Regions from separate parts of the Paenibacillus sp. JZ16 genome, predicted to be linked through region 1. Evidence: riboswitches for the same ligand, from Rfam matches in the RefSeq annotation. Region 1 holds a riboswitch; the other holds the start of a gene.

The links. Region 1 has a riboswitch for FMN ahead of BJP58_RS26880 (DMT family transporter). Riboswitches for the same ligand answer to the same signal wherever they lie in the genome.
Region 2: another riboswitch for FMN. It lies ahead of ribD (bifunctional diaminohydroxyphosphoribosylaminopyrimidine deaminase/5-amino-6-(5-phosphoribosylamino)uracil reductase RibD); the one in region 1 lies ahead of BJP58_RS26880 (DMT family transporter).

Annotation. Positions count from the first base shown of each region.
Region 1 is NZ_CP017659.1:6,020,097-6,031,221, reverse strand. It holds gene BJP58_RS26900 (carbohydrate ABC transporter permease) at 1-347, opposite strand, end outside; gene BJP58_RS26895 (ABC transporter permease) at 361-1,326, opposite strand; gene BJP58_RS26890 (DUF4179 domain-containing protein) at 1,869-2,870, opposite strand; gene BJP58_RS26885 (RNA polymerase sigma factor) at 2,932-3,474, opposite strand; gene BJP58_RS26880 (DMT family transporter) at 3,679-4,659, opposite strand; FMN riboswitch at 4,796-4,962, opposite strand; gene BJP58_RS26875 (hypothetical protein) at 5,200-5,568, opposite strand; gene BJP58_RS26870 (choice-of-anchor I family protein) at 5,734-10,827, opposite strand.
Region 2 is NZ_CP017659.1:6,939,062-6,950,186, reverse strand. It holds gene BJP58_RS31115 (DUF2953 domain-containing protein) at 1-228, opposite strand, end outside; gene scpB (SMC-Scp complex subunit ScpB) at 423-1,028, opposite strand; gene BJP58_RS31105 (segregation and condensation protein A) at 997-1,788, opposite strand; gene ribH (6,7-dimethyl-8-ribityllumazine synthase) at 1,856-2,323, opposite strand; gene BJP58_RS31095 (bifunctional 3,4-dihydroxy-2-butanone-4-phosphate synthase/GTP cyclohydrolase II) at 2,580-3,818, opposite strand; gene ribE (riboflavin synthase) at 3,867-4,535, opposite strand; gene ribD (bifunctional diaminohydroxyphosphoribosylaminopyrimidine deaminase/5-amino-6-(5-phosphoribosylamino)uracil reductase RibD) at 4,559-5,659, opposite strand; FMN riboswitch at 5,926-6,109, opposite strand; gene BJP58_RS31080 (YbgC/FadM family acyl-CoA thioesterase) at 6,309-6,710, shown strand; gene BJP58_RS31075 (peptidylprolyl isomerase) at 6,779-7,210, opposite strand; gene lysA (diaminopimelate decarboxylase) at 7,423-8,754, opposite strand; gene BJP58_RS31065 (spore germination protein) at 8,872-10,506, opposite strand; gene BJP58_RS31060 (stage V sporulation protein AB) at 10,530-10,958, opposite strand; gene BJP58_RS31055 (stage V sporulation protein AA) at 10,955-11,125, opposite strand, start outside.

The sequences.
Region 1 (11,125 bases):
GTGAACACGGCAAACATCGTCAGGAACTTGCGTCCTACCAGCCTTTTCTTGGACAGGGCGTAAGCAAAAATCGTCGTTAAGAACATCGATATCGCGGTGCCGACCACGCTGTACACGACGGTGTTTTTGTAATTCGTCCAGAACATGGCGTCATTGGTGACGGTTTTGTAGGTATCGAGATTGAAGCCCCTCGGAATCAGGTTCACCTTCCCTGAATTGATGTACGACTCGCCGCTGAAGGATTGAGCGACCACGTTCAGGAAGGGATACAGCGTGATGAAGACAACGAACAGCAGAATGATGGCATTGCACACTTTGAACACCTTATAGGATCTTGACTCCTTCATAACCGCTCCCTCCTTACCATAAGCTTCGATCCGTCAGTCTTCGCGAGATCGCATTCACGGAGAATACCAATATAAGTCCGATTATGGATTCGAACAGTCCAATGGCCGTGGCATAACTGAAGTTGTTCGATACGAGACCGACCCGATACAGGTACGTCGAGATCACATCAGCCGTCTCATATATAACCGGATTGTACAGCAGCAATATTTTCTCGAACCCTACCGCCAGGAATGCCCCCATGTTCAGGATCAGCAGCGTCACAATCGTCGGCAGGATGCCCGGAATCGTGACAAACAGCGTTTGCTTCCAGCGGTTGGCCCCGTCGATCCTTGCCGCCTCGTACAGCGATTCATCAATCGTCGTTAATGCGGCCAGATACAGGATCGCGCCCCAGCCCATGCCCTGCCAGATTTCCGACGAGATATAGATCGCCCGGAACCACTCGGCCCGCTGCATGAAATTGATTCGTTCCCCGTTAAAGAACTCCACGAGCGAGTTAACGGAGCCGTTGACCGACGTCAATTGCAGGATCATCCCGGCAACGATGACGATGGACAGAAAGTGCGGGAGATAAGAAGCCGTCTGAACGAATTTCTTGAATCGCCTGCTCTTCACCTCATTCAGCAGCAGCGCAAAGATGATGGGTACCGGAAACGTAAAGAGCAGGGATAACGCACCGAGCAGCAGGGTATTCTTGAATACGTTCCAGAACGCCGGGTCATGGATAAACATGTTGAAATAGTGCAGTCCTACCCATTTCTCCCCATAGATGCTTCCTCCGGGCATAAATCGCCTGAAAGCGATCACGTTGCCAATCATCGGTCCATATTTAAAAATGAGCAGGTACATGACCGGCAAAATCAATAGGGAATACAGCTGCCAATCCTTCCGGACCAGGGCAGCGACGGTTTTAAGTTTGGATGGCTTCTTGGCCGCTTTCACGGCTGGCAAGGAATGATGCGCAACTTTTGGCTCCATCGACGTAATTCACTCCAATCCGTATGGCCTCTTCTCATACCTCTTTCGTCATGGAATATGGCCGTGTTTCATGATCCAGCTCCATTCAGTACTCACGAAGAAATCGCTTTCAATTATTGTGGCTATAAGCAGGTTGCAGCGTTACGGCAGGTAATATCCTCCCTTATATTGATCCCCCCTTCAATATTAAGCGCTTACAATATTGGTTTTACCAATAGACTTCCGTATCTTGAACGTTATACCGACAAAGTGACCCAGCTGCCTCTCCCACCTATGTTGAGAGTTGCGTTTCACCATACTAGTATAACTAGTATGGTAGTTGGTTTCATTTTAATGGACGTTTTCTCCAATTTCAATACATTTTTTTCTCATGAATCATATTTCGGTCCGAAGCCTCAAAAAAACCGTAAGCGTATTTAGGCTATGGCCTGATGCGTTTACGGCTTTCGGATTCCATTCCTGCTGAGGTGTTGATCAAGTAAAAGGGCAGAAGTCATCACTTCTGCCCCTTGTGATTCCTCCTGCCACCTATATATCTATATTTACTTCAGCTCCGTCACGTTGCCGTCAATGCTGATGCTTTTGATGTCCACATCCCCCAGAAAAACGAGGTTGTTCTTGCTGTCCAAATTATACAGCCACTGAAACCCGCTCTTTGTGGTACTTGTCGAACTGGCATGAAGCATCAGTTCTGATCCGTCAGCGGCGATAACCTTAACCTCCGGCGTATACTCCGGCAGTTTATCCAGCTCACCATCGGTACGCTTGCCTTCGATAGCTACACCGATGGAAGAGACACTAATAGTACTGAGAGACAGTGCCTCCTCACCCTCATCGATCGCCAGATTCAGACTCTGCTCTCTCTGCTTCCCGGGAGAAATGGTGAATTGAACATCCCAAGGGCCTTCAACGGCTTGGGTGTTGTCCGCTGACGTGATTCGATCGGCTGTGATCCGTGCCTTAAGCCCGTCGAGGTCATTCATCGCATCCATCTCAAATACGCCGACAAGCTTTTTGTTATCCTCAAGAAGCTGCTGCCCCACCATATAACTCACATCATGTTCCGTTTTCAGTTCAAGTAGGGGGATCGAAACACCCTCGGGGAATGGCGTGCCATCCTCTTTCATGAAGCTGACCACCAAATAACCGCTGTTGCCGACATAAACCCCTTCTTCCACATTCATGGTTACCCCGGACGCGGTATCTGTCCCTTGTATAGGTGATCGTTCGTCTTCCGCAATGGACGCGGATTGACCGAAGAACTGCTTCAAGCTATCCATGTATTGGCTCGCAAATGCGGTCGTGCTAAGTATCATAATCATCGCGGCAGCGATAACGATACTGGCTTTATATTTTTTCACTTTCCTGTTTTTAAACATCATCGTTTCCTCCTCTTGAATACGGTTCATCGCTCGATTCTTGATGCGTTCCATACTGATTTGCTGTGTCAACTCGCGTTCCTCTTCCTCCGTAAGGAGAAGATTCTCCAGCTCCTGATTGTCGATATTGGCCATGATATCTACAATTCGCCGCTTCACTTGCATCCATCCCCTTTCGCTATCGATTCGAAGCTTCACTCCTATAGACACGGTCCTTATAGAAATCCTACGGATTCTCGGTTTCATAATGAATGCGCAGTTTGTCCTTTGCCCGGCGGATCCGGGCCGTGACGGCTTTCTCCTGCATATTCAGCCTGCTTGCAATATCTCGGACTTTCTCCAAATAGAAGTACCTGCGGATGAAGATTTCGCGATCCGGTTCCCCCATATCCTGGACCATGCCGCTAATCGCTTCCTTCTCCTGCCGCAGAATAGCCAATGCCTCTGCAGAAGGACAAGAAACCGCATCATCTTCCAATTCGGATTCAATGACCCGCTGTCTTTTTCGCAAAACATTCAAGGTATGATTACGCGCGGCTATGGCCAGATAAGGCTTGAGGCTATCTCCGCGCAGCATGATTTTGGGCCCGTCTGTCCACAGCTTGACCAGCACGTCCCCGGTGATTTCCTCCACATCGTAGGAATTAAACCGTCCACCGGCCACTTTAGCGACCACCGCGGCTATGTAGCGTGAATAGCGGTCAACCAATGTTTCAAAACACCGCGGATCTTTCTGCGCAAGCCCGTCCAACAATGTCCGATCCTCCATGGATCCTCCCCCTTTATATCCATCTCTTTTGGTTGAACCAAGCCATAGATCCGGTGCTACTATATAAGACACCTTTAATTCCGGAAACCCTACACATCTTTCAAAAAAATGATCCTTTCGCCAGGCAAACTTACTGGAACAGTTTTGTGTAACGGCAAAAAAACCGACCCCATCCGGATCGGCTTTTTCTACAAACGTATGATTTTATTGCAATTGCGGGGAAGCTTCGGATTGCTGTCTGGAAATAATAAACAGTACGACCCAGATCAGCAGGAATCCCAGAAGCTGAGGACCTGTCACGATCTGCTGGAATACGATCCAGTTGATGAGCACGCCCACCATGGGAAAACTCAATTCCGCGAGTGTTGCCACGGAGGCTTTGGTCGTGGTTAATCCTTTATAATAAACCAGCAAGCTCAGGAGACCCGGCAGTAATGCCTGACCGATCAGGTTCAGCGATACCAAGGCAAAGGCCCCGGTATTCCAGGCCGGCATATTCCATGCTGCACCCTCGCTCCACGTGATGACGGTCAGGAGCGGCAGGGCAAGCACGAAGCGCAGCGAGGTTACCGTCTCGTATTTCAGTTTGCCTACCATCAGGCGCCCCATGACGGTTGAACCGCCCCACAGCGCTGCTGCGCCTAAGGACAAGAGACTGCCAACTTGAATAAACTCATTCCAATGGCCAATCGGCAAGGTTAAACCGAAGGTCAGTAAATACGTGCCCGCCAACGCGATGATGAGCAGTATGCCGAAATGGCGCGGAAGCTTCTCTTTCAGAAGCAGGCTGGCCAGAATGATGGCAAACAGCGGCTGCAGCTTCTGAAGCAGCAGGACGGCATTCAGATTGCCGCTCGACAGCCCCATCGTGAACAATACGGTAGCCAATGCCGAGCCGCCCCAGGATATAAACAGCAGAGCACCGACATGATTCCAGCCAAGGCCTTTTAGTTCCTCCCGGTTCTTCCACAATACAGGAATTGCAATCAGGGAAATAATGATATGTTCAAGCAAAACGATCTGTGCCGAAGTCAGATTCTTAAGCAGAATGACCCGGAATAAGGGGTCTACGCCCCACAGGGCGGCTCCCAAAACGACGAGCCAGAACCCTCCCTTAAAACGTCGACTTGCCTGTGTGTCGGAACCATAGGGTTTCACCTTGACTCCAGTATTAATATTACTCATCTTGCCCTCTCCTGTCTTGAATACGGAGGTCTTACTAGCAGAAAGCCCCCGTCATCGACATATGTCGACGTAAACGGGGACTGATCAAATAAGCCTGCGCCCGAATGGAAAATTTCGCATCCACGGCAAACTCATCTTTGATCTTCTCCCATCCGGACTTTACCGTCGGCCTTGGAATTGCACCAAGTCAGTCGCTGCGATCAGATTCACACCAGAACGCAGCGAGTCGCGGGCTGAGTTTCGTTCACGCCGGAACGAAGCATCACCGCCGGTTAGGAATTTCACCTTACCCCGAAGATCCATATTCATGTTTTATTTTTGTAATGCATTCACACTCACTAATTAACCGATAATTCCTATGAGCTTAGTTGATATATTGAAATTATAACATGAATTCTTTCATGTAAATACATCTATTTTCAAAATAAGTGAAATTAGACTTGAATACAATGAAAAATCTCACGTTCAACCAAGACTTACTGAGAATTATACAGCAAGTATCGATTTGTTACCAGTATGATTTTTTGGTATTTATTCATTTTAGGTAATATCGAATATCTTGTAGCTGGAACGGGTACCGACCGCACCAGCCTGAAGACATAACAGATCGAGAGCGTCCTTGGTATTATGACTCATTCCGCCTGTTTGAGGCAACGACATCGATAGATCTGTTGAACTGGCGGCGGATTCACTCTCGTACTGCTTCGTCTCGCTTAACAGCATTTTGCTCCCATCCGGTTGAACCATATACTGACGCAAATAACCGTTTTCCCTTACGGTTACCAGCTTTCCCTTATTCTCTTCTTCCTCCTTGCTCTTCTGGAGCAGCTGTTCAAATCCGCCTTGGGCTGATTCGGCGCCCATCCGTTTCACCTGACTCCAGTATGTATATGCAGACGCAATGCGCATGAACCCACATCCTTATCCCATCGTTAATCTAACACTTACGGATATTATCGGATACCAGCGCACTTCTCTTTAACCGCTCGCAATTTACATTGTTATAAAAAAAATGTCCTTAAGGTTTCAGCAACCTTAAGGACGGTCTTATAATTCTAATGGATTCCTCTTCGCTTAGTTCATAAAGTTCAATGCTGCCAAAGTACGTTTCAGAACAAGTGCCGCTTGCGCACGGGTAACCGAATCGAGTGCACCGAAATGACCATGGTTGTCACCCCGCAGGATGCCTTGCTCCGTAAGACTGGCAATATGGGCAGCCGCCCAAGCAGGGATGGATGCCTGATCTTTGAATTCAATACTGGCATTCGCACTCTGGTTCGGCAGGTCTGTCGGATTTACCGCCTCCATGGCCCTGGTGATCATTACGGCCATTTCCGCTCGAGTCATGCTGGCATTGGGCAAGAAGGCACCGCCAGTGCCGCCCTCGATCAAGCCGTAACGCAACGCTGCGCCGATCTCGCCGGCATACGCGGAGGCATCCTGAACATCCTTGAATGCTCCGCTCTCGATGACCGGACTAAGTCCCATCGCGCGGACCAGCATTGCCGTAAACTCTGCTCTCGTGATTACTTTGCCCGGCGCGTACGAGTTAGCGTTAACTTCGTTCACGAGCAGCTTGGAAGCCATGGATTCGATTTCCGCTTTCGCCCAGTGGCCGTTTAGATCGGCAAAGGTTTTCTTATACTGCAGCAGTGCGTAAATGCCGTTTCCGGCATGCTTCACTTCGATGGCCGGTTTACCATTCCACGTCGTCGCTGTGGCCGGTACAAATCGGAAGCTTCCCGCATCTGCGTCAAAAATTACAGCAGTGACCGAATTCGAAGCTGTCCCTGCCGGCAGCGGCAGGATGCGGCTGATTACGCGCTTCCCGAAATCCTTCCGTTCTTGCTCTGCGCCTGGTGCTCCAACCGCTACTCCAAACTGAAGCGCTCCGATCGCAGCCATCGAGGCACCCATAGAAGCTGCCTTGCTTATCATAGCATCCGCTACCTTGCTGGCTGCCGGAGCCACGGATACCTTCACTTGGATGCTGCCAGAGCCTTGAGCCGGCTTCAGAACCTCATCCAAATGTAGAGCCGTCACTGGAAGACGGAAGGCTCCAAGTGCGGTCTCCAGCACCAGGGTCACATTCGAATTCCGTTCCATGGCGAGCTTCAGACCTGCTGCCGAAAGGGATAACTCGGCTGCACGGTTCAACTCTGGAGCCCGAATAATGAGTTCCTGCTGCCCGTTCGCAGACACTCCGGCAACTGCCTTCTTCCACGCCTCTTCCTTCACCGTAATGCGGTCCACTGCTCCGCCTGCATCAGTTATATTCAGATCCTTGCCTGCCATTACGTTTGGCAATGATGTGTTTCCGCCAGAGGAAGGAGGATTAGGCTGTGATACCGGCGGTGTTACGGAACCGCCTCCCGACCCGCCTGATCCTGATCCAGGAGAAGAGCCGTCGCCCGGATTGGCCGGTTTCTTCTGCTCCGTAATTCTCCCCTCGACCTTAGGCGTAACCTTACCGCCCAGCTTGTTCACATATTCCATGAAAATTTCATAATCCGGGTAACCCAGATCCTCGTTGTATTTTCCTTCGGCAATCGCATCGGCAAAGGATTTATATCCATCCCCGCCCTTGGCTACAAAGCTGTTCGTTGCCATCCGGTATGTCTCGGTCAATACCAGAGGTTTGTAGCTTCCGTCCTTCATGATCTGTACGTCGAACACTTTATCGCCTGCCGGAGCGCTAGGATCCCATTTGAATTTCATCCCGGCGATTTGCGGGAACTTCCCTGGCAGATCCGCCAGTTTGGCACCGCTTATTCCGTTTTCCAATCCGTCTTTCAGCTGCTGTCCCGTGACATCCATGACAAACAGCGTATTCCCGAATGGCATCACTGTTCTCAGCTCGCCCATCGTGATTTCGCCCTCATCGATCGCGGCGCGAATACCTCCACCATTGGTGAGGGCAATATCAGCATTCTTAAGCTCTTTGGCTTTAGCCAGCATGCCATCCGCAATCAGATTACCGAGATTCGTCTCCTTGGAGCGGACATTCTCGCGTTTGCCATCAAGTACGACGCCTGCAGTACCGATAACCTGCTTCATCAGTTCTTCCAATTCCGCTTTGTAAGGAGCCAGCATATCCTTGGCCTGCGTGTCTTCCTGGACCGTACTGTCTACCGGAATCAGCTTGCCGTCGAGTTGGCCGTCGCCAACGAGAACAACGCCGTTTTTGTCAAACTGCAGGTCTACCCGGCCGAGGAACTTGCCCCATTCATTCGCCTGCACGATGACGGTTGGTGTACCGTGTTGATTGTCCGTCACCACTTCCGGTGCATTGAGCGTTGTATGGGTATGGCCTCCGACAATGAGGTCGATGCCTTCGACGGCCTCGGCCAGCGCCTGATCTTTAGCGTAACCCAGGTGAGACAAGGCGATGATCTTATCAAGCCCGTCCTTCTCCATCGCTTCAACCGTTGCCTGGGCCGAAGTCACCGCATCGCGGAAGACTACGTCTTTTCCTGGGCTGGACGTCTCGGCCGTATCCTCGGTCGTTAGGCCGAATACCCCGACCTTTTGGCCGTCAACCAGCAATGTCACGTATGGATATACCCCGTTATTTGCCGTCGTCTTTGGCTGATCGGTATCGATCACCGCCGGCTTACGAATCAGGTGCGAGATGTTAGCATCCTGACTAAGATCCACATTCGCGCTGACAAGCGGGAATTGCGCCTTACTCACGAAATCTGCAAGCGTCTTGGTGCCTTGATCGAATTCGTGGTTACCGAACGTCATCGCGTCATAACCCATATAGTTCATGAAGGCCAGATCCGCCAGCCCAAACCATTTGGTGAAATACAGATCGCCGGAGAATACATCCCCTGCATCCAGCAGCAGGCTGTTCCCGCCTTCGCTGCGGACCTCCTGAACCAGCGTAGCCCGTCTGGCCACTTCCGCCAGATGCGCATGGGTATCGTTGGTATGCATCACCGTTAACTTCCACGGTTCTCCATCCACTGAACCGTCCGTTACCTTAACCGGCACTACCGCTGATCCGTAGCCATCCTTGCTCAGGACGGTAATCACCGCTTCCCCTGCGGAGATCGGCGTGACCAGGCCGTTCTGGTCTACCGCAGCCACCATTTCGTTGGAGGAACTCCAAGCCAGCTCGGTTGAACCGCCTTGGATCGGCTCCACGCTCGCCTGCAATAGTTCCGGTGTGCCGCCTGGACTCAGCTTAAGCGATGTCTTGTCCAGCGTAATCTTGGTTACCTGGAGCTCCAGCAGGGCCACCGTTCCACTGACCTCATTAGCGACCAGCAGCAGCGGCCGTCCTGTCTTGCTGTCCGCGGCCGGAATAAAGTCCAGTCCCTCCGGGCCGGAATCCGACTCTATCCCGCCGTTAAAATCCCGTGTGTTGATATAGTTCAGAAACGCAGGATCGGATGGATTCGTGACATCATACGTCATAACCCCGCCAATGCGCTCAAGTCCGACAAAAGCCAGCGTTTTCTGTCCGACCTTACCCACGGCAACATATTCCGGCTCAGGTCCTTTCTTGGCGCTGCGGCTGTCCAGATCGGTTTTATCATTGCTGGCATTGAAATGATTCGGCAAGCGCTCGGCCGTAATCTTCTCAAAATCACTGCCGCTGTCGTACACCTGGGACATGTCGGCTGCATTCCAGATGGAGAATGAACGACCTCCATACAGATATAGCCCTTCAGTGCCCATATCGCCGGCAACTTCAACCTTGTCATAGGTGGTTCCCTTGTCAGCCAAAAATTGAGCTGCCGGAGATAACGGATCCAGACTAGGCTTCATTTTGCCAATGTTGCTTTCATTGCTTCGGTCATCCCAGCCGGTAGCATCCCCTTCGTTCGCAGACAGGATATACTGCTGTCCGTTCTCGCTGTAGGTCGCAATTCCGTCCGGCATATACATGCCGTAAAAAGGAACGTTCTCAAACTTGATTTGTCCATCCTTCAGGAGGTCGAGTTGGTTCTCTGGTTGATTGAAATCTTTATACCCGAGCCCTTTGACCGATTGGATACGCTTCGCGGCGATATCGACCACGGCGATTGCATTATTCTCCTGCAAGGCGACATAAGCCGTGAGCTCATCCTCGGACAACGAGATGTACTCGGGTTCCAGATCACGAATCGCTTCAGCTTTGGTTCCGGTGCTGCGAATTTGCCCGTCCGCTTCCACAGGTCCGCGAATATGCACCTGATCGTCAATGATCGACGGGTCATCAAATTTCAGATGACTTGCTTCGCCTGATAAGGTGTCGATAATCGTAATGCTTCCTTCCGGATCAGGAGCGGTCTCCGTACGAGGCTCGCCTTCATCCGCCGTCAGGATATAACGGCCATCGGACGTATACTTGACCATGTCCGGCTGGATGCCGGTTTCAAAAGATCCGATCAAACCGCCGTCATAGTCGAGCACCAGGACCTTACCAGCTTTCGTATGATCCTGCTCCTGTACAGCGACCACAACCTGCTTCGTCTTGGTGTTGATATCCACGCTGGTCAGGTCCCCATACAGAAAACCGTCCTTGCTTGCCAAGTCTTCCACATTAATCTGCTTGTCCTTCAGCAAGCTGCCGTCAGCGCCAAGAGACACGATTTCGAGACTTGCCGGCTGGGTTGAACCATTGACTAGATAGAGCTTTCCATTATCTTTGTTGTATTTTACAATTTCCGCCACGCCGCCATCCTTATTGGAGGTACCTACCGAATAATGACCGATCATCCTCATGGCCAGCTTGTCAGCCACCGGATCTGGGCGTTTCCCCAATACTTGCAATTTCACAAGCGACTGAGCGGTCGCAGGTACGGGTGCGCTATCCTGCACCGTTACCTCAACCGTATATTCGCCCTCTTGTCCAGCAGCAGGCGTACCCGTAATGAATCCTGTATCGGGCGTAATGTCCAAGCCTGCCGGTAGACCCGTCGCCGAGAAGGTATAGGGCGCTTGTCCACCATACACATCAACTGTCACCGTGTATGACTCTTCTGCATGCGCATCCGGAAAGATCTTATCGGTAATGCCGAAATCAACGGCAGCGATATCGATAGCTGCATCTTGGGATGCTGTTTCCGCGCTGGCCGTCTGGAGTATCTCCTGTCCCTCTTCAGCCATCACGGTGCCTGCCGAAAATAAAGAGGCCATCGTGATTTCCGCCGCCATCAACAGCGAGACTACTTTCATGCTTTTATGCTTCAACTCCATATCCCCTCTTCTATCCTTATTTAATTCCAAGTGTAAGGAAGAAATGTTAACGCATGCTCAATAAAGGTGGCGGATTGTGTAAAAAGGACGATAGACAGCAAAAAAGCCGCGACATCCATGCCGGGCTTCTGCAAGCGGCAGCTGTGTCCGAGCTAACTGCCGCTTGAAATTACCTTCATATCTATTGTGATACTCCCCTTATCAGAACGAGTACCCGCATACTCATCGCCATTAATCAATGATTCCAAAATGCCTCATCGTAGCAATCGTTATCAAT
Region 2 (11,125 bases), 920 kb from region 1:
ACCAACGGTTTCCTTCTTAAACTCGATCCCACCGTTCGCCAGGTGAAAGGGGACTGCATACTTGCGCTTAATTAATCCGAAGATCATTTTGATTTCTGCCAATACTTTATATTCATCTTTTTTCAGAACCACATCCAGCTTAATCGTTACCTTGGAGCTCAGCACAACGATCAGCAATACGATGAGGAGAACGACCAGACCAGCCGCCAGAAAGATCCATATCCTCACGAAGTAACCCCCAGCACGAACTTAGTCAAATGTAATCCGCTTGGCTTAGTATGGCAAAAGCGCCTCCAAATGATGCGAAATTGTTCCAAGTCCTTGAATTCAAATTTTCGCTAGCCGCATAAAAAATCCCGGACGATGGATTTTACCATGCCCGGGATCAACTTTTTGCTACAACCTATAATATTGTATACTGGCTAGGTTTCCTCTACATCATCAAACGTAAGCTGACGACCGTCAAGCTTATCGAACAACAGCTGAGTCTCCTCTTCTAAATTATCGTTATCCTCGAATTGCGACGGCTCCGGCAAATCCTTGATGTTGGCAAGCCCGAAATATTCCAGGAAAGACTTGGTCGTTCCATACAGAATCGGTCTGCCAATCGCCTCGGCGCGTCCGACTTCCTCGATCAATCCTTTGCTTACCAGCGTATGGATGGCCCGTTCGGACTTGACGCCGCGGATGTCTTCAATCTCTACGCGCGTAATCGGTTGACGGTAGGCCACGATGGAAAGTGTTTCGAGTGCGGCTTGCGACAAGGAGGAGCGGGAGGGAGAATACGCCAGGCGCTCAAAATACGGAGCATGCTCGGCCAGCGTCGCGACTTTGTAACTCCCCGCAATCTGTACGATCTGAATCCCGCGCTCATGGCGCTCCCATTCCTCCTTCATGTCCTCAAGCGCTTCGCCAACCAGGCCATCCGACTGCTCGGTGATCTCAGCAATTTGCCTAACCGACAAGCCCTCTTCTCCCGACAGGAACAGAAGCCCCTCAATAATCGATTTCAGCTTCGGATAATCCATCAATGCGTCCTTCCCCTCTCCACTCCATGACGATATCTTCAAACAACTTCTCTTGGTAGCACAAAATTTGCTTCATTTTCATCAGCTCCAAAATGGCCAGGAAGGTTACCACGATTTCATGCCGTACCATCTCTTCGTGTAGCAGCTTGGAGAACAGGATTCTGCCTCCAGGCCCAACCTCCTCCAAAGCATCCATGACCTGACGAATCCGGTCCTTAACCGATATTTCATCCCGCTGAATGCGGGCATACGATGTACGTTTGACTGCTTTGCTTAACGCTTTTTGAAAAGCAGCGATCAAATCCGAAATATGTAATCCCTGAACCGGATTCTCTTCCACTTCCGGCATGTAAGGCGTCAGGTCTTCCGCTTCCTTGGAATACATCAGACTGCGTTCCCATTCCTTCTCATGCAGGTGGCGAGCGATGCCTTTGTACTTACGGTATTCGATCAGCTTCGCAATGAGCTCTGCTCTGGGATCCATGTCATCCTCTTCATAAAAATCGAACTCGTCCATTTCGATAACCGGAGGCTTCGGAAGCAATAGTTTGCTCTTTATAGACAGCAGCGTTGCAGCCATGACCAGAAATTCGCTCGTAATTTCCAGCTCCAGCTCCTGCATGTTGTGCAAATAGGCCATGTATTGTTCGGTAATCTCGCTGACGGGAATATCCTGGATGTCGATTTCCGCTTTATCAATCAAATGCAGCAGCAGATCGAGCGGTCCTTCAAACGTTTCCAGCTTGTATAATACGGTCACGGTGAATCCTCCCGCCAAAAAAATAAAATGCAGTGCTCCAAAAAAAGAGCACTACATTAAATAAGCACTATTTTAGGCTTTTCGTCAAGTTCGCCATTTCGATGGCTGCCATGGCCGAATCCCAGCCTTTATTGCCGGCCTTCGTTCCCGCACGCTCCACGGCTTGTTCGATATTCTCCGTCGTCACGACACCGAAAATCGTTGGTACACCGGTCTTCAGGTTAATTGCGGATACCCCCTTGGCCACTTCGTTGCATACATAATCATAGTGCGTGGTGGACCCGCGAATGACGGTTCCCAAGGTGATGATTGCATCGTATTTGCCGCTCTCTGCCATTTTTTGGGCAATCAGCGGGATTTCAAACGCACCCGGCACCCACGCCACGTCGACTTCGTTCTCCTGTGCGCCATGACGCTTCAGTGCGTCCAGTGCGCCGCTCAGCAGCTTGCTGGTGATGAATTCGTTGAATCGACCTACGACGATCCCGTACTTTAGACCCTCGGATACTAATTTACCTTCAAATATTGTTGTCATGATGAATGACTTCCTTTCGGTTTGGAGTTTATATAAGGTCTTAAGGTGATCATAGGCATTGCTTCGCAAGAAGTCGCTGCCGGATCAAATCGTTCTTCCGATCGCTGTTAAATCCTGATTTCATGATCTATTTTTTCAAGGTGGAAATCAGGATTTAAAGGCGACCGCTACCGCTTCTCCAGAACTGATTTGCTCCTCTGCTTATTATGCTCAGGCAAATCCGTCTTCTCAAATAAGACCTTTTGTTATATGGTGATTAGTTGGCACTCTCGTTCTGCTCGATATCGCTGAATTTCAGCATATGACCGAGCTTGGCTTGCTTGGTATGCAGGTAGCCCGTGTTATCCTCGTTCTCCGGCATTTGGATCGGAACGCGCTCCACAACCTCAAGACCGTAACCCTCGAGGCCTTTGATTTTGCGCGGATTGTTTGTCAGCAAGCGGATTTTTCTGATCCCCAGATCCTTCAGGATCTGGGCTCCGATGCCGTAATCGCGCAGATCCGCCGCAAAACCGAGCTTCAGGTTCGCGTCCACGGTGTCGAGTCCCTCTTCCTGCAGTTTGTAGGCTTTCAATTTGTTGATTAAGCCGATGCCCCGCCCCTCCTGGCGCATGTAGAGAAGAACGCCTCTGCCTGCTTCATCGATTTGGCGGAGTGCCGCCTCGAACTGGGGACCGCAATCGCAGCGATGGGAGTGAAACACATCTCCTGTCAGACACTCGGAATGCACGCGCACGAGGACAGGCTCATTCCCGTCGATCTCCCCTTTTACCAAGGCAACATGCTCTTTATTGTCCACGTCGTTGGTGTAGGCTACGGCCTGAAACACGCCGAAGTCGGTCGGCATCCGCACAGCTACCTCTCGCTGGACAAGCTTTTCTTTTTCATTGCGGTAATGAATCAGATCCTTGATGCTAATCAGCTTCAGCTCATGCTTCTTGGCAATCTCCACAAGGTCCGGCAGCCGTGCCATTGTGCCGTCTTCCTTGATTACCTCGCAGATGACGCCGGCCGGATAGGAGCCGCTCAATCTGGCAAGATCGACAGCGGCCTCCGTATGTCCTGCCCGGCGCAGGACGCCTCCATCTTTTGCGATCAACGGGAACATATGACCTGGTCTTCGGAAATCGGACGCAGATGCATTCGAATCCAAAATGCCTTTGACGGTGATGGACCGCTCATAGGCCGATATGCCTGTCGTAGTGTCCTTATGATCAATGGAAACCGTAAAGGCCGTTCCATGAAAGTCCGTATTTTGGGTAACCATCGGTTTGAGGTCGAGCTCCTGGGCTCTGGCCTGCGTCATGGGCAAACATACGAGCCCACGGCCTTCGGTGATCATAAAATTAATGACCTCCGGGGTTGCCTTATCTGCTAATGCGATAAAATCACCCTCATTCTCACGGTCTTCATCATCGACAACAATGACGACCTTGCCTTCCTTCAAATCGGTTAACGCCTCTTCGATTGTATGAAATGAAAAGCGCTCATCCATCGCTACTCCTCCTTCTTCCTCATGGAGACTCTATGTGAATCACTAGGCTTAGGCAAATCCGTGTTCCGCAAGATAATCCCTGCTGATCCCCGGTTTTGTTCCGCCTTTGCTGCCGGCCCCTTCTGAGCCGTAATGCAGCAGGTGATCTACATATTTCCCTAAAATGTCGCATTCGATATTAATCGTATCGCCCGCTTTTTTATAAGCCAGCACCGTCTCCGCCAGCGTATGGGGGATGATGGATACCGTAAAGGAGGAATCTGTCGTTTTGACAACGGTCAAGCTGATTCCATCCAGGGTGACGGAGCCTTTCGGAATGATATATTTGAATATGTCCCCATTCGCGGGCGCAATCTCGTATACCACGGCATTCTGATCTGCCTGCACGCTGCGAATGACACCTACGCCATCCACATGCCCCTGAACGATATGGCCTCCGAATCTGCCTCCGGCCGCCATCGCCCGTTCCAGATTCACCTTTCCGCCTGGCTGCAGTTCCTTAAGATTGGTATTTCTATAGGTTTCCGGCATCACGTCTACCGTAAATATACCTTTGTCAATGGTTGTAGCTGTCAAGCAAACGCCATTAACGGATACGCTGTCCCCCAGCTTTAAATCATCCATAATCCGGCTCGCGGAAATGCTCAGCAGCATGGCTTCGCCCTTCCGTCCGATCCGCCTCATCTCGCCGATCTCCTCAACCAATCCAGTAAACACAGGCTTCCCTCCTTTCTTTCTCCTTATTTCCAGACCGGAATCCCGGTGACGTAAATATTGTCGCCAAGTCTTTCGGTCTCAAGTCCTGTCAGCTGAATCGCTTGATTCATCTGCTCATACCCGCTGAACATGTAATTTCCCGGGGAATCGTATCCACCAATAATCTTAGGGGCGATGAACTGGATGAGCCGATCCACCAGCTTCTGTTCCAGCATTGAGCCATTCAGCGTGCCCCCGCCCTCCAGCAAAATGGAGGCAATCCCCTTTTGCCCCAGTTTCACCAGTGCAGCCTTCAGATCCACACGCGGTCCTGGCCCGCAGGGGATAACCTGAATTCCTTGCTCTTCCAGCACGGACCGGTTCTTCTCATCCGCCTGCTCCGTCGTCAAGACCCATGTCGGCGCCAAACCGTCTGTCACGACATGGCTGTCGAGCGGGATTCGTAAGCTGGAATCCACAATGATCCTAACCGGATGCAAGCCTTCCACGCCAAGTCTTGTCGTCAGGCTTGGATTATCCGCGATTACGGTAGACACGCCTACCATGATGCCCTGGTGACGATGACGCAGCGTATGCACAAGCTCTCTTGATTCCTCATTGGATATCCACTTGCTATCACCGGTTTTCGAAGCGATCTTGCCGTCCAGCGTGCTGGCTGTCTTTAACGTTACGAAAGGCTGACCCGTCGTAATGAATTTAATGAAGGTTTCGTTCAAGCGAAGAGCACGTTCCTTAAGGACACCGATCTCAACCCTGATTCCCGCTGCGCGCAGCATTTGGATCCCATTGCCCGCAACAAGAGGATTGGGGTCCTCGCAAGCAACAACCACTCGCTGAACACCTTCGGCAATCAGCCTCTCGCTGCATGGCGGCGTCGTACCGTAGTGACTGCAGGGCTCCAGTGTCACGTACACCGTACTGCCCGCTGCTTTGCTGCCAGCCATATTCAGAGCATGAACTTCAGCGTGCGGTGTTCCGCGCTCCAGATGTGTTCCCACCCCTGCAAGCGCGCCATCCTTAACGACGACACAGCCCACAACCGGATTAATCCCGGTTTGGCCCTGAGCACGTTCAGCCAGGTCCAGCGCAAGTGACATATAGAATTCATCGTTGACGATATCCATGCTAAACATGCCCCTTTCTCAACGTTCACACAAAAAAGCCCTGCCAAAGATTCGGGGAATCCTTAACAGGGCTTGATGGAAGTTATAATCGACACACTAAATAACCGTTATGATCGCAGGTTTTGCCTATAACAAACGATTCAAATCCGTTACCGACGACATCAAATCATCGCAAGCACAGGTTTGAATCGCATGTGAAAACCTGCACATAACGCATATCGCGTTGTGTGCACAGACACAAATAGCACATGTTGCTTATGTGTCTTTCACTCCTTCTCCCATCCAGACTATACTGTCGGTCCCGGATTTTCACCAGGTCCACCGCATACGGTGTGTTACAACACACGCATATCCGGGTCACGGACTAAGACGCAGCCATCTGCTTTCTAAAGCTCAATCACTGCGTTCATCACCGCCGGTAGGGAATTTCACCCTGCCCCGAAGGATTAAACATATGAAATTGTTTGATCTTATCAAGAATCTTATCACCACCTTTTGAAAATTGCAAGAAAAACAACTAACTTTTTTAAAGTTTATAACTTAATGACAATATGTGTATTGAATGTAGAAGGAGAATCCTCCCCCAAGGGAGAACAGTTAAATAGGATAAACACAGGAACTAGATACAGTTGAAAAGGAGCACGCAACGATGAAAACATCGCTGGACATTGTCGTCCGTCCTACGGAGATCGACGTCAACGGACATGTAAACAACGCCAAATACCTGGAATATCTGGAGTGGGGCCGTGAGGAATGGTACGAAGCAGGAAATCTTCAATATGACCTATTGAAACGGCTCGGTGTCCAGACCGTTACCGTCAATATCAATATTAATTACCGCAAGGAGTGCGGCCAGGGCGAACGGCTGACGATCGTGACCGAACCGCAGATTATGGGTCGTACGAGTTATGTGCTGATTCAGACGATATACAACGAACAGGGAGAGCTGTGCGCGGATGCCGCCGTTACCAGTGTGGCGATGGATGTACATACTCGAAAAAGCCGGCCTGTTCCGGAGGAGCTCCGCCAATTATTCCCTGACCCTGCCTAACCCCTCCCCGGAATATTAAAAACAGGCTCACCCTTATGAGTGAGCCTGTCCTGACCGGAAGCTAATGGTTACGCTTCGTATACTTCTACTTTTTCCATTTTGTCGCGGCCTTTGAATGCATCCACATACTCCATGCCCTCTACAACTTTACCGAACACCGTATGTTGTCCGTCCAAATGCGGCTGCGGCTCGTAGCATACATAGAACTGGCTTCCGCCCGTGTTGCGGCCGGCATGCGCCATGGCCAAGCTTCCACGCTCATGCTTGTTAGGGTTGATCTCGCAGTTGATGGTATAGCCAGGACCGCCGGTTCCCGTTCCCTGTGGGCAGCCGCCTTGAGCAACGAACCCAGGAATTACGCGGTGAAATACAAGACCGTTATAAAAACCGGAGTTCGCCAATTTCTCAAAATTAGCTACCGTATTCGGTGCATCATTCTCGAACAGATCAAGCACTACCTCTTTGCCGTTCTCTAATGTGATCTTCGCTTTTTTAGCCATATGTGTTATCTCCTTCCGTTATTAGAACGCTTTAATCGATTTTTTTACAATGCATTCTATAGTTTACTATGAATTGAGCTTCGAAGCAAAAACGATCTTGTCCCCCGTTTACACATCCTATATCAAGTCCAAGGCAAACCAAAGAGCCCTGACCGCAGCCGGAGGCAGTGGCGGGCCCTCTTGGGTTTTAGAGCCGTAAAACAAACTTCAGTTTAATTGGTTACGGTTTCTTTGGTTACACTTGCCGGCACCACATCATGACTGATGATGTCCGCAAGCGACTCACGGCGTACGACCAGCTTGCTCTGTCCGTCCTTCACGAACACGACTGCAGGTTTGCGGATGCGGTTGTAATTGCTAGCCATGGAATAGTTGTATGCGCCTGTGCAGGATACGGCCAGCAAATCGCCTGTTGCTACCTTCGGAAGCTCCAAGTCCCAGATGAGCATGTCTCCGCTCTCACAGCACTTGCCGGCAATGGATACCGTTTCTTCCGGTTTCTCATTCGCCCGGTTCGCCAGCAGCGCTTCATATTTCGACTCGTACAGCGCCGGGCGCGGGTTGTCCGTCATTCCGCCGTCTACGGCAACGTATTTACGCACTCCGGGAATATCCTTGCTTGTGCCCACCGTATACAGGGTGGTGCCTGCATCACCAACAATGCTCCGGCCCGGTTCCACCCAAATTTCAGGAAGTTCGGAGCCAAGGCCCGCAAAATGGGTCTTCACGGCATCCGTGATCGCTTTTACATACTGGGATACTTGAAGCGGCGTATCGCCATCCACGTAACGGATACCGAAACCACCCCCAAGGTTTACAACCTTGAACACAACCCCCAAACCTTCTTTAACGGAAGCCGCGAATTCAGCTACGCGCTGAACAGCCATCTGAAAGCCTTCCACCTCAAAAATCTGGGAGCCGATATGGGAATGAATACCCATCAGATGAATGTTCGCTTGAGCCTCGGCAAGCTTCACCGCTTCATAAGCAGAGCCGTTGCCGATATCAAAGCCAAATTTCGAATCCGTTTGGCCTGTTGAGATATACTCATGCGTATGAGCCTCAACACCCGGTGTCACGCGTAGCAGAATGTTGACCTTCCGATTCTTCTCGGCAGCAATCGCTTGCAGCATATGCAGTTCAACTACGTTATCGACAACGAAACAGCCAATTTCCGCATCCAGCGCCATCTCAATTTCTTCCGGGGTTTTATTATTTCCGTGGAAATGAATCCGGTCTGCCGGGAATCCGGCCTCAAGTGCGGTGTACAGCTCTCCGTCTGATACGACGTCAAGCGACATACCTTCCTGGTCGGCCAATTGGCACATGGCCATCACGCAAAACGCCTTACTTGCATACGCGACTTGGAACTTCAAGCCGGACGCCTTGAAGGCCTCGATGTATTCCCGACAACGATTGCGAACCGACTGCTCGTCTACAATATATAATGGTGTTCCATATTGAGCTTTCAAATCGGATGTGTCACACCCGCCGATTTCCAAATGCCCCTGATCGTTAATCTTGCTTGTACCGTGTAAAAACATGCTTACAATTCCTCCGATCCATTGATTCAAAATAGGGTAATCGAATAATTGTTCACAGTATAGCAGACAACGGAAGGTAATCAAAATGGATTTTTCAACACAACATTTGTGTTATTGTTATTGCTCGCCTCTCGGATTCATTTCAGGGCCCATTTTGGTGTTGTCGCGTGTTTTATTGTGGGCCGGGCGTCTTCTAGATAGAAGCAGCGGTTTGCGGAACAAAATTTCGCCCATCGCTTTTGCACTAAATGGTATAAATGGCCACAAATAAGAGGAATTGTAGGAACGGTGTGTCGTCAGGAGCAGAATCAGAAGCGTCGTCCCGATGACAAAACCCTTCACCCCAAACAGGGCTGTTGCAAGCAGAAGGAGCAGCCTGACCATCCGGTTGGCAAGTCCCAGCTCATAACTCGGAGTTGCATACATCCCGATGGATGCAACCGCCATATACAAGACGACCTCGTTGACAAACAATCCGGTCTTAACGGCGATGTCGCCGATCAAGATCGCGGCGATCAGCCCCATCGCCGACGCAAGCGGTGTCGGCGTATGAACGGCAGCCAAGCGGAGCAAATCCACGCCGAATTCAACGATCAGAAACTGCAGGATAATCGGAATTTTAGCATTCTCCTGCGGACCGATGATATCGAGTCCCGGCGGCTTCAGTTCAGGATGGACAACAAGCAGCATCCACAGCGGGAGCAGGAACATGGATGCAAAAATGCCTATAAAACGTATCCAGCGGAGATATGTCCCCATAAATGGGGTTTGGCGATTCTCCTCGGCATGCTGACACAGATCCAAAAACGTGGTTGGCATAATCATCACGCTCGGTGAAGTATCTACCATGACAACTACTCGGCCTTCGAGCAGATGGGAGGATACAACATCCGGCCGTTCCGAATATCGGACCAGCGGAAATGGGTGCCAGCCTTTGTTCACGATTGCTTCTTCGAGCTGTTTATCTCCAAGTGGAAGCCCCTCTAAATCCACTTCCTTGATTTTATCGCGAATCGCCTCAACCTGCGTACGGTCCACGATGTCATCTATGAAAACCAGGCACACATCCGTTCTCGTCCGCCTTCCGACCTTCATGACCTCAACGTGAAGTCCCGGATCACGAACCCGTCTTCGCACCAGGTTCACGTTGGTAACGAGTGTCTCCGTAAAACCATCCCTTGCGCCGCGAACGACACGTTCCACCGCAGGCTCCTCGAGCCCGCGCACAGGATATTTCCGGGTATCCAACAAGATAGCGGAATGCGCATCCTCAATGAACAGCGCACATATACCCGAGAGCACTTCGTTAATCACTTTGCTGAGCCTTGTATCCCGCTCCACTTGGACATGGGGAATATAGCGGGTCATCATCTCGGTAAGTGCCTGATTGCTCACATCCTCCGGTGTCAGATACGTCAGCCTTGTCAGTATATCCGTCACCACGGCATCATTCGTGAAGCCGTTTAAGAAGAGAAGTCCCGCGTTTCTGCCGGCAAAGTTCATTTCACGGAATACCACATCAAAAGAAACCCCAAGACCGATAACTTCCTTAAGCACTTTTTTCAGATCACTCAGCTTTGCGGGGACATGGTCTGTATGCTGCCAGTAGATGACGGATTCCTCGGTGCTGTTGGAGGTCTCGGCCTCCCTCTTCTCAGCCAGCTCCTGTTCCTCCAATGCTTTGATCTCCGATGGTGGAATGATCGGAATATCGGTCTCCCGTTCGCCGTTATATGTTGTTTTCTCGTCCATAACCTACCTCCTAGCCTCAACTATCACTTGCTGTAAACAAACCAGTCGAACAGAGAGCCCGCTACCTTGCCTGCGACCATGGCCATAAGAAGACCGAACAAATAGCCCGTCAACCGGAGCCGCTTGGCCAGAATCGGCAATACATTCAATACTTCGGTCAATGCGGCTGCCAGCATGCCGATGAATATCCCGCACATCAATCCGATCACGGTACTCACAACCGGTCCCAAAGGAACGGACCATCGCCAGAAATCGGCCACCGTGCCGATAAAAGATCCGGCAATTAAAGCCCCTTCATACCAATGGACCCGGTTGTACGTTGCCGTCAGCTGGGACAATCTCGGAATGATGTCCAACACGATGATGAGCGCAATGACTCCGCCGCCGACGGCGATGCCCCCAGCTACGCCAAGAACACAGGTGAATATCCCTTGCAGAATGGACATCATCATGGTTCCTTACCTGTCGTATCCGCTCCGGCGTTCATTTTCCGATATTCTTCGGCGACCACGAACTGATCCAGATTTTCCTGATAGAGGTACATTTCCACCTCGAGCGGGGTCGGTTCTTCATTCCATTTTTTCTTGAATAAGTGATTGAAGAACACCGTCATTCCGAA